One region of the Paenibacillus sp. FA6 genome, then DNA from elsewhere that is predicted to be linked to it. Evidence: riboswitches for the same ligand, from Rfam matches in the RefSeq annotation. Region 1 holds a riboswitch; each other region holds the start of a gene.

What was found. Region 1 has a riboswitch for thiamine pyrophosphate ahead of ACP8HI_RS05020 (thiamine phosphate synthase). Riboswitches for the same ligand answer to the same signal wherever they lie in the genome.
Region 2: it holds a riboswitch for thiamine pyrophosphate, as region 1 does, so the genes downstream of both, ACP8HI_RS02285 (ABC transporter ATP-binding protein) here and ACP8HI_RS05020 (thiamine phosphate synthase) in region 1, are expected to answer to the same signal.
Region 3: it holds a riboswitch for thiamine pyrophosphate, as region 1 does, so the genes downstream of both, thiC (phosphomethylpyrimidine synthase ThiC) here and ACP8HI_RS05020 (thiamine phosphate synthase) in region 1, are expected to answer to the same signal.

The regions. Positions count from the first base shown of each region.
Region 1 is NZ_CP188820.1:1,091,789-1,096,636, reverse strand. It holds gene ACP8HI_RS05035 (thiazole synthase) at 1-693, opposite strand, end outside; gene thiS (sulfur carrier protein ThiS) at 695-898, opposite strand; gene thiO (glycine oxidase ThiO) at 895-2,040, opposite strand; gene ACP8HI_RS05020 (thiamine phosphate synthase) at 2,057-2,725, opposite strand; TPP riboswitch at 2,866-2,969, opposite strand; gene ACP8HI_RS05015 (HXXEE domain-containing protein) at 3,029-3,562, opposite strand; gene ACP8HI_RS05010 (immunity 53 family protein) at 3,596-3,883, opposite strand; gene ACP8HI_RS05005 (DUF2809 domain-containing protein) at 3,880-4,227, opposite strand; gene ACP8HI_RS05000 (AAC(3) family N-acetyltransferase) at 4,274-4,848, opposite strand, start outside.
Region 2 is NZ_CP188820.1:498,145-502,992, forward strand. It holds gene thiM (hydroxyethylthiazole kinase) at 1-527, opposite strand, end outside; gene ACP8HI_RS02275 (ABC transporter substrate-binding protein) at 552-1,595, opposite strand; gene ACP8HI_RS02280 (ABC transporter permease) at 1,592-2,368, opposite strand; gene ACP8HI_RS02285 (ABC transporter ATP-binding protein) at 2,349-3,203, opposite strand; TPP riboswitch at 3,239-3,342, opposite strand; gene ACP8HI_RS02290 (VOC family protein) at 3,690-4,556, shown strand; gene ACP8HI_RS02295 (pectate lyase) at 4,781-4,848, shown strand, end outside.
Region 3 is NZ_CP188820.1:1,672,889-1,677,736, forward strand. It holds gene ACP8HI_RS07715 (O-antigen ligase family protein) at 1-1,302, shown strand, start outside; TPP riboswitch at 1,409-1,518, shown strand; gene thiC (phosphomethylpyrimidine synthase ThiC) at 1,766-3,523, shown strand; gene ACP8HI_RS07725 (CAP domain-containing protein) at 3,594-4,848, shown strand, end outside.

The DNA.
Region 1 (4,848 bases):
TCCTAATCTCCCCGCTTCAATCGCGAGCTTCATTGCTAAAGCCATCTTCACGGGATTCTGCGCCCCTGAAACAGCGGAATTCAGCAATACGGCATCGGCTCCAAGCTCCATAGCGAAAGCCGCATCAGCAGGACTACCTATGCCTGCATCTACAATGATGGGTACCGTTGCTTGCTCGATAATAAAACTAAGATTCAATGGATTAATAATACCCTGACCCGAACCAATCGGGGACGCACCTGGCATGATGGCATGAACACCCAGTTCCTGTAATCTCTTGGCCAACAACACATCATCAGATGTATAGGGAAGAACGATAAACCCTTCCTCTAGAAGCATTTCAGAAGCTTTTAACGTCTCCAGTGGATCTGGCAACAGCGTCTTCCAATCACCAATCACTTCGACTTTAATCATATCGCACAGCCCAGATGCTCTCGCTAATTTAGCGATGCGAACAGCTTCTTCTGCCGTTGAAGCACCTGCTGTATTCGGGAGTAATGTATATCTACTAACATCTAGCATTTCCAGAAAATTAGGCTGAGTCGCCTCAAATATGTTCATCCGTCTAACCGCAAACGTTAAGATTTCTGTCTCAGATACATCAACGGCTTCCTTTTGAATCTCAAAGCTTGGGAATTTCCCTGTTCCTAATAACAATCTTGAACTAAATTCATGTGTTCCTATCTTCAACAAATTAGCCACCCCCTACAAAATGTACAATCTCAATTCGGTCTCCATCCGTCAAGCATGTTGTCTCATGATCTGATTTCTCCAAAATATGCTGGTTCCACTCAACAATAACAACTTTGCTCTCTAGCCCGAAATATACAAGTAAATCGACGACCGTCTTGCAGTTATTTGATACTTCAACCTGTTCACCATTAATTTGTAACTTCATAATAGGACACCTGCCCTTTCATTAGGAACATTCTGATGCCGATCTACCCGAAAAGCTTCTAGTGAAAGAACCTTCTCCGTCTTACCTTCGGCCCAATCTGCAACTAGCTTCCCAGTCATTGGACTAAGTAGAATACCATTACGATAATGCCCTGCCGCCACATATAGTCCCTTCAGCGACGGATGTTCACCCAAATAAGGTAAGCCATCTAATGTCTGTGGACGTAGCCCACTCCAAGCTCGCTCCCACTCTGTTTCGACGATACCCGGTAACAGTTGCTTCGCTGACTCTAATAACTTGGATATTCCCTTCAAAGTGACCTTGCGATCATAGCTATGTGCAGTTGCAGTTGCTCCAACAACGAGTCGCCCGCCTTTCTTCGGAACTAAATAACAACCATGGCTAAATATCGTAGATTGTAGCAACGGTGTGTGACTTAGAACAGAGAAACATTCCCCTTTGACCGGATAAATTGGGCATGTCAATCCAGCCTGCTCAAGAAGTGGCCCACTCCACGTTCCTGAAGCAATGATGACCTGATCAGCATGAACTGTTCCTTCACTTGTAACCACTCCAGTCATACGCCCATGTGCATAAATAAGAGATTTCACCTCAGTAAACTCCTTAATTTGTGCTCCAAGTGCTGCCGCTGCTTTGGCAAATGCGAGACATAACTCAGGCGCATCCACTTGACCATCTTCTTCAACTAGCATTGCTCCAAGCAGATCTGAAGAAATGCCCGGCTCCCGTTGCTTCACTTGCTCCAATGACAACCACTCAGCTTGTTCCCCTACTGTCTTTTGAAAAGCTAATGTACGTTGAATTTCGGTCACATCCGCTTCTGTTACTGCTACACGGAGTAGACCTTTACGCTTTAGACCAATATCTATCCCTGTTAACTCTCTTAGATCCGTAGCGAGCTTTGGGAATAACGCACGACTTGCCCGCGCCAAATCGAACATCGGTCCAACTTCGGTCATTTCAGCTTGTGCCGCAAGCATTCCCGCTGCCGCATTCGAAGCTTGACTTCCCAGACGATCACGCTCCAAGAGAATCACATTCATGCCTCTTGCGGACATATGGTAAGCAATCGAACTTCCAATCACTCCCCCACCTATAATAATGGCATCTAATTGCTTCATTCTGGTCATTGACCTCCTAAAGGTTTTTGGGTATAAACTTTAATTCCGTGTTCAAAAAGTTGACTTTTTGAACTTCCTCTAAACTATCTAATGCCTCTCGGTAGTCCTTCACCGACCTTAATGGATCATCTGCTGCGGTAATTCCCGATAGTATTGCAATTCCTGCTGCTCCAGTTGCGACAATCTGCTGCACATGGTCGGGCTTAATGCCCCCGATCGCGATAACTGGAATAGGGACTCTTTTCACAACTTCCCCTAATGCCTTCGTTCCTCTAGCTTGCTGTCCTGGCTTAGAAGCTGTTGGGAAGATATGTCCGTACACTAGATAATCAGCTCCTTGCTCACTCATCTCCACTGCCTCTTGAACATCGTGAACAGAACGTCCTATTCGCAATCTAGAAAAAGCTCTCCTCACTGCCTGCACCTCTAGGCTACGGTAGCTTAACTGGACTCCCCCAGTTCCAGCGGCATAAGCGACATCAACTCGGTCGTTTATGATCACTTTACTAAGAGGTACTCCAACTGTTCTTAAAGCCAATATCCCTGCCCAAAGGTCGGCCGCATGACTTGAGTTCTCCCTTATATGAAATGCTGTTACAAAAGGATGAATAAGTGCCGCTATCCTTGCAAAGCGTTCCAGCTCAGACTGACCATTCGAGATCACATGTAATTCTCGCGCTGACATTGTACTCCCTCCCTATTTTCCCTCAAGTCGAATCTCGGATATGATAGAACACCAAATAGGCCACCTTCTGCAATAGAAGGTGGCCTATAACTATAGTCAAAAGAATGCAGACGTATACACGCATACAAAACGATCTTAACCAAAGCTCAAGCTCACTTCCCTACGCTGGTATAATCCAGATCAGGTTCAAAGGGTTTGGAATCACACATTCCGTCTCAGCCAAATAGCACCCCTAGTGATCTAACGTATTCAATTGGATACATACTAACACAAATATTGGAATAATAGAATAACTTTTATTTATTAATTGCGTATCACTAGCTTACCTACCTTATGTCCTAGTAACACTAAAGGGAGCACGATTAACCCTGAAGGAGCGTATAACAATATTTCTTTTAGAGTAACAATGTCTTCGATTATTAATCTATAAAACAAATATCCTGAGTATGGCAAAATCACAATTAGTGCTGTTAATACCCCTGGGGTGTACAATTTCAAATATAAGGATTGTGCTAGATGAGTAAACACATGTACAAACATCAAGGCATTACAGCCTATGAATAGAACATAATGATGTTGCTCCACAGCCAGATAGGTAATGGGTATAAAAACAATGAACTCCATGAATACCGCTACCGCGAACTGAGATGATTTCACTTCTGACATGTTCTTAACTAGTTTCCGCGCAACCTTTGGTATGATCTTGTCGATTGTAGCATAATTCCTCTTCATCCAGGACTCCACAAATATGATTTCTTCAAAGTCATGGATCATAAAAACCGCTAGAAACAACCACATGAAAGATTCTATGGTTATAAATGAGTCAAGAAGTATCATTTAAAATCAACTCCCTACTACGGTATCTCTCTGCTAGCTTTCCGCCCATTCCTTAAAGATCTGTATCATCTCTTCTAAATTTCTCAATCCACCTGCACCTTCGAAATATCCATCTTTGATCCAACATCTCACCCAATCATGATCATTCCGATCAATGATAATTTCATCTAACGTTTTCCCCTCTAATTCAGTCTCAAGTAAAGGTACCGTTAATCTCCATCCGGGAGTGTCTATCGATTCAATCTTCAAAATATGAGTCTGCTCCCACTCATCATCACAATGATTCTCATACCAACCTTCTAACCATTTCAGGTTACTCATCTTCTTCCTCCTCGGTTAAACAAGTAATAATCCATAATACAAGAACAAGTAATCCCTACCACATATCGGATTAAATCAATGACTAAGAAACCTTTTCCTAATATTAATGCTCCCAATAGTGTTGATCGTATTCCAATAATCCAATCCGCCTGATACAACTGGCTGAATTCAATCGTAAAGCTAAATATTAAACTTAAATAAACAGAGATAAGCAATTTTTGCTGTACGAACAATATCCGACAACCGAAATAAATCATACTTGCCCACAAAGCATCTCCGAAATGTCGTGATACAAACAAGGGTAATACATCTGAAAATGCCCTCGAACAAATTCCTAAAGTCATTACTATAAAGAATAGGAATACGTATACTATTCTATTCTTCACTAACTTATCCAAATAACTGCTGCATATGCTCGTTTAATGGTTCATTGTCCGAGAATAAATCGGGATACTCACGCAGCATTTCTGTAAGAACCTCGGTCATCTTGACCGTGTCACATACACGTACAACCGCATCACCCAATTGTCCTAAATACATCGCACCATGCTTCACCATCACGTCCTCAACCTTCCAGAAATACTCTGACCATGACTGTCCACAATGCCTACGGGATGGTACTTCAATCACGGTTCCATCAGCCAAGACGGTTTGCAACGGTTCAGGATCATCGGTCATTCTACCTGGAATATCAACCCATTCCTCTACCCCATGCATGAAAGTATTCCTGCGCAAATCTACCCCAACAAGTAGTATGGTCGCTTGTCGATCCAACAATTTGCCCCATGCTGAACCTCTAGCACATGGTGTATCAAACACTTCATCACCCGTAGTGAATGATTCCGCTCCCTCTCCTAGGGCCGCCACGGAATGTGTGGGATGCCAAGACCGTACGACACCCGGTCGCTTACGGAATATTTCAGGAAGGATACCAATACAAGAAGGTGATTCTTCCACATAATATA
Region 2 (4,848 bases), 590 kb from region 1:
GCAAGGAATGTGGTATGTCCGTCTGTGATAACATCATCCGCTCCCGTAACCACAACAATACAACCTAGCTTATGAGCTGCCTTTTGTGCGAGTTGAACTACGTTTCCTTCACCAGTTCCGGCCTCCACACCCTTAATGGACCAGTTCTCACCAATCACATGGGCTACTTCTGCAACGTTTCCACGAAGCACGGTTAGCTTAATCTCTTGAGAGACCCTCTGGGCAATAGTTGTACGATAGGAGGTGGCTCCAGCACCAACAGGATCAAATACGACTGGAACATTATTCTCATTAGCTGATTTACCTGCCATGAGAATGGAGTCTACAATATGAGTATTGAGAGTACCCATATTTAGTAGGACAGCATTAGCGATTTTCGCTACATCGGCAACTTCTTCATGAGCATCTGCCATAAAGGGTGAAGCGCCTAGGGCGAGAAGTCCATTGGCTGTAAAGTTGGTAACTACCGTGTTGGTGATGTTGTGTACAAGTGGATTATGCTGACGTACCTTTTGTAGAAATGTCATGATTAACTTCCTCCTTAAGATGAATTAGAAATTGATGAAGGCATCTTCCGCTTTTATAGTGTCAGGTAGTAAATTGTTAGAAATGAGCCATTGATTGACGCTCTCCCATGATTCAGGTGATTGATATCCGAAAGCCTGTTCTTTCGCATCCATCAGTGGTAATAGAATCTCTAGGCTCTTCGTTTCTATTTCTTTATCTAGCGGTGAAGTCTGATCTTCATGTTCAAAAAGTATGGATAGTGCTTCCTCAGGATGCTGTTGTACGTACTGTTGTCCTTGGGCAATGGCTGTGACAAACTTCGCGAGTAACTCTTGCTTGTCTTTCAATCCCTGCTCACTAGCGACAAGGACAAGCTCATAATAATCCGGAACACCATAATCCGTAGGATTCAAAGCGACTACAGCGTGACCTTGCTTAGCAAGTATTAGTTGTTCATGATTGATGAATCCACCCATAATGGCATCAACACTGGAAGTAGCAATGGCCGGAATGAGATCATAGCCTACATCAACCAAATGAACGTCTTCAGGATCGCCCCCATCATTTCGAATCATGGTATGTACCATAGCTTCATATAAAGGAATTGAAGAGTATCCAACGGTTAAACCAGCCAGGTCTTTGGGAGATTGAACCGTTCCATTAGTAGGTACCATAAGATGATTCAATGGATGTCTCACGATAGCAGCAATAGATTTAACGGGAATATTCTCACCGCGAGCCATAAGTAATTGTGGTTGATAACTTAGGGCTAGATCGACCTTTCCAGCAGCTACTAATTTCAAAGCATCATTGGTATCGGCAGGCATTTGGATATCTAGTTCAATCCCTTGTTCCGCGAAGTATCCATTTTCTTGTGCTGTATACAGGAAAGAATGAACGGCATTCGGATACCAATCGAGCATAATGCTCAGCTTTTGAGGCTTATTCTCTACGATTGCCGTTGGCATGTCAGTTGCTTGATTCGAGTTAGACGTATTGCCACAAGCGGTCAAGGAAAAGAGTGCCAGTGCCAGTAGAACGGGGATAACTTTTTTCATACCCATATTTATATTCTTATTTATAGTCATTTCGATAAACCTCTCCTCTTTAGAAACTTGTTCTCTAATATTACGATCATCATAAATAAGGAAATCCCAAGTAAAGAAAGTAACAAGATGGATGCAAACATCTCATCCGTATGCATATTGCTCGACATTCTTCGACTATAGTAGCCTAGCCCCTTTGTACCTCCTAGCCATTCGCCAATCGTAGCTCCAACGACACAATATACGATGGAGAGTTTCAGTCCCGAGAAGAAGGAAGGTAAGGCCATAGGCATCTCAATGGTGCAGAATAGTTCCCAGCGGTTGGCTCCCATCGTCATGAGTAACTCTGCATACTCGCGATCACCCTTTTTTAGACCGTCATAGGTGCTTACTACAATCGGGAAGAATGCAGTTAGGAAGACCACCGCTACTTTACTCCAAATCGTGTAACCGAACCACATGATGAAGATAGGAGAGAGCGCGATTAAGGGGATGGTCTGACTAATAATCATGAACGGATAGAGTGCTTTCTCAAGTGGACGTGAAATATGCATACTTATAGCAAGAATAATGCCCCCACTAACAGATAATATAAAACCTAAGACAACCTCTTCTAAAGTTGCGATTAAATGCCGACTGATCAATAGATGCCCATTCTCAAATAATGCACGGGTAATCGAGGTGGGTGAGGGAATAATAAAGGAAGGTACCCATCCTAAAGAGACCACCGATTCCCAAGCTATTAGGAGTAGTGTAAAAAGAAGTGCAAACCATCCATAATCATGTGCCCAGCGTTTAAAAAGGCGTCTTCTCATGTAATCTTCGCTCCAAGTCCTGCCTCAATTGTATAAAGTGAGGGTCATAGTTCATCTCGTAGTGCCTTGGTCTAGGTAAATTAACGATGATTTCTTCTACACCTTGAGGACTGTCATGGGACATGAGGTAGATGCGATCACTTAATAAAATGGCTTCTTCCAAATCATGTGTAATGAAAAGGACAGTCTTATGTAGATCATCCCAAAGATCTAGTAACCAACGATGCATCTTTCTTTTGGTCATTGCGTCAAGGGCACCAAAGGGTTCATCTAATAACATCAGATCTTGGCCTGTTACGAGTGTTCTGAGAAAAGCGACACGTTGTCGCATCCCACCTGATAATTCATCTGGATAGGCATATGCGTATTTCCCTAGACCGAAACGATCTAATGTTAATTGAATATCTGCTGTGATCTTCTCTTTATTACGCTGATCTAGTTCACGATGAAGTTTCCGATTAAGCTCCCATGGGAGTAGACAATTGTCTAGAACGGTTCTCCAAGGCAGAAGTAAGTCCTTCTGGGGCATGTAAGCCACTGTTCCTAGACGATTCAATGTCCTTTTGCCATGTATATATATTTCTCCATCCATAGGCTCTAGCAGTCCTGCAATCAGCTTAAACAGAGTGCTTTTACCAGAACCACTAGCTCCTATAACAGAAATGAATTCACCCGTATGAACATCCATAGATAGTTCCTGAATGATTGGGGATTCGTATGTACTTGCAAAAGAGTAAGTTAAATTCTGTAGTGATAATATCGCGGTAATCGCCTCCCGTAAACAAATAAAGACCCAACCATTTCCGAAAGGAAATGAGTGGGCCAAAAAGTTCATTCAGGCAAATAAGTGAGCAAATATATGCATGAGTTGAAGATTTCGTTCCACTTCCCTCCGCTGGTATAATCCAGATCAGGTTCCAAGGGTCCGGAACATCAAGTTCCATCTCAGTCATTAGACTCCCCTAGTGAAATACAAGGTCTTATTTAATTGATAACCTATCCAATATAACACAATTTACAAATATGTATAGAGGATGTTCAAAAAGTCATCTTTTGATCACGAAGTATACCAAGAGGCGTATCCAACATCGAAGATTGAATTCAACCGGTCTTTCCGGTGCTCACGTAGGTACTGCCTACGCTCCGCTCCTCTCTCCCTTGCTTCATCCAATCTTCTCGGTGTTGAAAACCTGACTTTTTGAACTCGTATTTATAGACTCATCTCTATTGACTAAGAAAAAAAATCATGATATATTTATCATACAGAATAATTATTACTATTACTTATATAAATCATTTTACTTTGAAAGGAAGATGCTCAATGGTTAAGAAAATACATCCAAGCACAAAAATTGGATATGTGAAATTGAAAATTAGCAATTTGGAACGTTCCTTAGTATTTTATAAAGAGGTTATTGGCTTAGGAGTTTTGAATTTGACAGAGAATACGGCTGAGTTGACAGTGGATGGTAAAGAACCGTTGTTGGTTCTAGAACAAATAGAGAATGCAGTCGTTTTACCGGAAAGATCGGTTGCTGGATTGTATCACTTCGCAATTCTAGTACCTGATCGCATTTCATTAGGACTATCATTACGTAACTTGATGAAGCACAACATTAATGCGGGCCAAGGAGATCATCTAGTCAGTGAAGCATTGTATATTAGTGATCCAGACGGCAATGGTATCGAGATTTATGCGGATCGTCCAAGGGAAACATGGAAGAGAGATGCACAGGGACAATATGTGATGACGACGGATCCAGTTGATGTTGATGGGCTGCTTGCGATATCTGATGGGCAGGAGTGGAATGGCTTAGCTGAAGGAACGATTATTGGACATGTTCATTTCCATGTATCAGATTTGCAGAAGGCGGAGGAATTTTACTGTAATACTCTAGGGCTTGACGTTACCGCTCATTATGGTGCGATGGCATTATTCGTATCTGCAGGAGGGTATCATCATCATATTGGCTTAAACACATGGGCAGGAGTGGGCGCACCATCTGCACCGGCAAATGCGGTCGGATTAGATTACTTCACATGGGTTCTTCCTAATCAGGATGAACTTGATACTGTCATTGTGCAATTAAAGAATGCGGGAATTAGTGTTACTCATCGGGATGGTGGTTGGTTCGTGAAAGATCCTTCCAATATTTCAATAAAGCTGTTGAGTCAAAGTTCAGAGTGAAGTAACACTTAGGAATACGAAAAAGTCGCAAGCATGATGCTTGCGGCTTTTATAATGGCTATGTTGCATACAAATACATCAATTAATCCATGTAATATAATAGTTTTATAACCATATATAACAAAATGATTATTTCGGAACCCTAGATTGTCTGCTAGTCTTAACTCAGATGTAGACGGGGGTGCACATCCGTTTGTATCAAAAAATAGTAAAGGATGGTTATCATGAAAAAAATATTGAGTATCGTGTTAGCTGCAGGAGTAATGATTTCATTAGTAGGGTTTCAACCAGA
Region 3 (4,848 bases), 580 kb from region 1:
CTGGTTCATAGCTTACTGGACTTCAATATGAGCTATGCCTTCATGGGAATACTTGTCTTTATCGGTCTGGCTGGGATGACGGTGGTCATGGATAGTAAGCCACTGAGTTGGAACTGGAATAAGACGTGGCTACGCCTTGGATATTTCTCTGTAGTAGGAATCGGCACTGTCTCTCTGGTGTTCATCTTGATCGGCTATATCGGGTCGAGTAATGCCGCTGTGAAAGCCAAGAACCTGTTTGGTATCAGTGAGTCCTACGAAGAGCTGAAGGTACCGTTGGTTAAAGCTTTGGATAAGCGTCCGAGCCACCCGGAGTCGGCGATGTACCTATCCTCGATTAATCAGCAGGTGTTTAACCAGACTCAAGACGAGCAGTTCCTTGAAGAGTCCTTTCATGTGCTGACACGCGCCCTCAAGGACGAGCCTTACAACAAGCAATTACTGACGCAGTTAGCAGCTTACTACGATCTTAAAGGGCAAAGCGACCTTGCTCACGCGGTCTACCGTGACAATGCCAATAAGTTCATCTGGGATATTGAATGGTATGATATATTGATTAGACGCTCACTTGCGATGGGAGACCAGGCACATACCCTCAAGGATGATGTTCTGAAACAGGAGTATTTCAAGACAGGGCTCGAGACATACGAACAGGTTGTGGTCGGTGTGGAGTATTTGAAGACACTCCCTCCGGAGCAGATGCAGGGACGTCCGTTCTCCATCACTCCGACCATCGCTCTGAATACGGGTAAAATACAGCTGATGTTAGGAGAGCCTGTGGTGGCCGCGGTTACCCTAAAGCTTGGTTTCAATGAGAATTACACAGATATCATAAACAGCGAAGACCTCTGGGAGATGGAGTGGTACAGCGCTCTCATCAGTCGCTCTTATGATCTGGGGCAGGTGGCTCACACACAGCAAGACAGTGTTAACAAGCAAGCGAATTTCAATATCGGGCTTGAGGCCTACAGGCATGTACTGGCGGATTTGGAATATTTGAAGACTCTGTCTTCTCAAGAACTGCAAGGAAGGTCGCTTACGGTTGCTCCGGCTGTAGCACTGAATACAGGAAAAATACAATTTATGTCTGAAAAATTGGAAGCAGCTATAGCTACGCTACAGATTGGTTTGAGCGAAGATTATACCAATGCAACTAACCGTGAAATTGCTCGTTGGTATTTGGCTGCACTAAAGAAGAATAACAGTGTCCCAGATCAGGTCGTTTATGACCTTCTGATTGCGGCTGATCCTACGGAATCCGCACAGATTGATGAAATCGCAGATTTACAGCTTGAATTTTAACAACAGTGATGATTTGGGAGGTAACTCCGCTTTTGTAAGGATATAGATAGTTATTTGGGAATTACTATTGCTTTATCTGGTTACTTCGTTATACTTTAACTAACAATTACATCGTAACGGGAGCTTGGTATGCCAGGCTGAGAGGATAGTGATCAACTATCGACCGTCAAACCTGATCTGGGTAATGCCAGCGGAGGAAATGGAGTTCTATTTGTCTATTTAAGACTGCCTCTTTCTCAGAGGCAGTCTTTTTCTAAATATAAGGGAGTATAAGTATCACTTGATACTCTATTTCTTATATTTCGGTAGAGACGGAGACCTTAAGGCGATACGAAGTATCGCTGGTATCGGAAACATAAGCTCCTTGAAAAGGGACGGCTTATCCGTTTCTATTTGTTGAATAGAATTTGCTCCGCTTGATCAAATCATCTTACTTATAGGAGGAAATGAAATGACAAGCGAAATGAAGAAAGAATCTGTTAATCTATCAGCTTTTCCAGGAAGTAAAAAAGTGTATGTAACGGGGTCTCGTCCAGACATTCGCGTTCCAATGCGCGAAATTACACTTAGCAACACTTCGGGTATATCTGGAATAGAGGAGAATGCACCTGTTCGGGTCTATGATACTAGTGGTTCTTATACCGACAGCGAAGTGCATACCGATATTCGTGTTGGATTGCATCCCAATCGTTTATCGTGGATTAAAGAACGTGGAGATTCTGAATCTTATGTAGGGCGAACAATCAAGCCAGAAGATAACGGTAATGTGAAAGAAGCCTCACGAGAAGAGGTGTTTCCAGCTTTGCAGAGGGATCCCTTACGAGCTAGAAAAGGAAGAAATGTAAGCCAAATGCATTATGCTCGTAAAGGCGTGATTACAGCAGAGATGGAATATATTGCGATTCGAGAAAACGTAACACCGGAATTTGTCAGAGATGAAGTAGCTCTCGGTCGTGCAATCATTCCTGCGAACATTAATCATCCTGAAAGTGAACCTATGATTATTGGACGGAATTTCTTAGTGAAGATTAATGCCAATATTGGAAACTCAGCTGTGTCATCCTCCATAGATGAAGAGGTTGAGAAGATGAGATGGGCTACACGTTGGGGTGCGGATAATATTATGGATTTATCTACCGGCAACAATATTCATACAACGAGAGAATGGATTATTCGTAATTCCCCCGTTCCAATAGGTACTGTACCCATCTATCAAGCTTTAGAGAAGGTAAAGGGCAAAGCAGAGGATTTAACATGGGAAGTGTATCGAGATACACTCATTGAGCAGGCAGAGCAGGGTGTGGATTATTTCACTATCCATGCAGGAGTCTTGCTTCGATACATCCCACTGACTGCCAATCGAATGACTGGAATTGTATCACGTGGTGGCTCCATTATGGCAGCGTGGTGTCTTGCTCATCACCAAGAGAACTTTCTCTATACGCATTTCGAAGATATCTGTGAAATCATGAAAATGTATGACGTTTCCTTCTCCTTAGGAGATGGTTTACGTCCAGGTTCTATCGCCGATGCGAATGATGAAGCGCAATTTGCAGAACTGGAAACGTTGGGTGAATTGACGAAGATTGCCTGGAAACATGATGTTCAGGTGATGGTTGAGGGCCCAGGACATGTACCGATGCATTTAATCAAGGAGAATATGGATAAGCAACTTGAAATCTGTAACGAAGCGCCCTTTTATACATTGGGCCCTCTTACGACGGATATTGCACCAGGATATGATCATATCACTTCAGCGATAGGAGCAGCGATGATCGGTTGGTTTGGTACGGCCATGCTTTGCTATGTTACTCCTAAAGAACATTTAGGATTACCGAACAAGAATGATGTGCGGGAAGGGGTTATAACTTATAAAATAGCTGCCCATGCCGCTGATTTAGCTAAAGGGCATAAGGGAGCACAGGACCGTGATAATGCACTGTCCAAAGCCCGGTTCGAATTCCGTTGGCGTGATCAGTTCCACCTGTCGCTCGATCCTGAGAGAGCGCTGGAGTATCATGATGAGACGCTACCTGCGGAAGGAGCTAAGACGGCACATTTCTGTTCCATGTGTGGACCCAAGTTCTGTAGCATGCGGATTTCTCATGATATTCGGGATTCAACTAGACAGAAGGAACAAGAGGAACAGGATTCCATAAGAAATGGTCTGTTGAATAAAGCGAACGAATTTAAAGAGGGTGGAAGCGTCATTTATAAATGAGACTATTCAGATTATTCACTCTTATTCCGACATAAGAATAGGCAGGTTACTGTAGAAGAGGAGGGATAGGATGACAGAAACTAGGTTTGGAATAAAAAGACGGGTAAAGCAGCTGAAATGGATAGTTTATCTATCCTTACTTGTCATCTTGGGGATCGTAGGAACAGGTACAGCCATTAAGGCCGAATCGCTCACCTATGTGGATGTCCCAGAATCGCATTGGGCTTACGAAATGGTGAAATGGTCACAAAGCAATGGAATTAGTAATGGGTATGATGATGGGACATTCCGTCCTTCTCAAATCGTTACGGAAACAGAATTTCTAGTCATGGTCCTACGGGCATATCCACAGGTGGCAATCAGGGATTCAGTTCCGCATACTTCATGGTATGAACCGTATTATGACGTAGCCAAAGGACTCGAATGGCCGATATCTGGAGAGGTTAATCAGAACATGAAACGGGGACAAGTCGCTGAGTTGTTTGCAGCCGTTATGGGGCAACCCCTCTCCCAGAAGAAATCTATCCAGCTTCTACTAGATAAGGGCATTGCTCAAGGGAAGCAAGGAGGAAGTTCGCTGGAAAGTTTCGCCCCAAATGATGTCCTGTCAAGGGCAGAAGCGCAGACGTTCATTTACAGGCTGAAACAGGTTCACCCGACGTTGAAGGATTCAGAGATTCAGAGTACTGGTCTCAGTTTGAATGGCATTAGCCTCGGAGATACTGAGACCAGAGTGATTACAAAGCTGGGCCAACCCAAGCGAAAAGATGCCACAGAAACAAATATGATCTGGTACATCTATAATCAGGATTATTCGAAGTATGCTCAGATAGGCGTTCAAGATGGGAAGGTCATTGCGCTTTATTCCAATGCAGATGGCTGGTCTATAGATACTAAGATGGGCCTAAATAACTTGGAAGCAGAAGCGAAGAAGTTATGGGGAGATACAGTTAGTGTTGACTCAAAAGGTCGATGGAAGAGTTATGAAGCTACTAACTATGAAGTCACCTTATTTATGGACACGTTGGGAAATGGGAAGTCTGAGAGTTTACTAGTAAATACAACTAAGATGAATTCCTCTGCGCAAGACAAGCGCTCTTCAACTGGTGAAGTTCTTACGGCATTTGAAAGGCAGATATTTGATCTAACGAATGTTGTACGTATACGAAAAGGGCTGAATGCTCTAGAATGGAATAACACTGCGGCGAATGCAGCCAGAAAACACAGCCAAGACATGGCGTTACGGAACTATTTCAGCCATGACAGTCCAGATGGGAAATCGACTGGAGATCGCCTTGCGGCAAGTGGAGCGGGAAAATACCGCG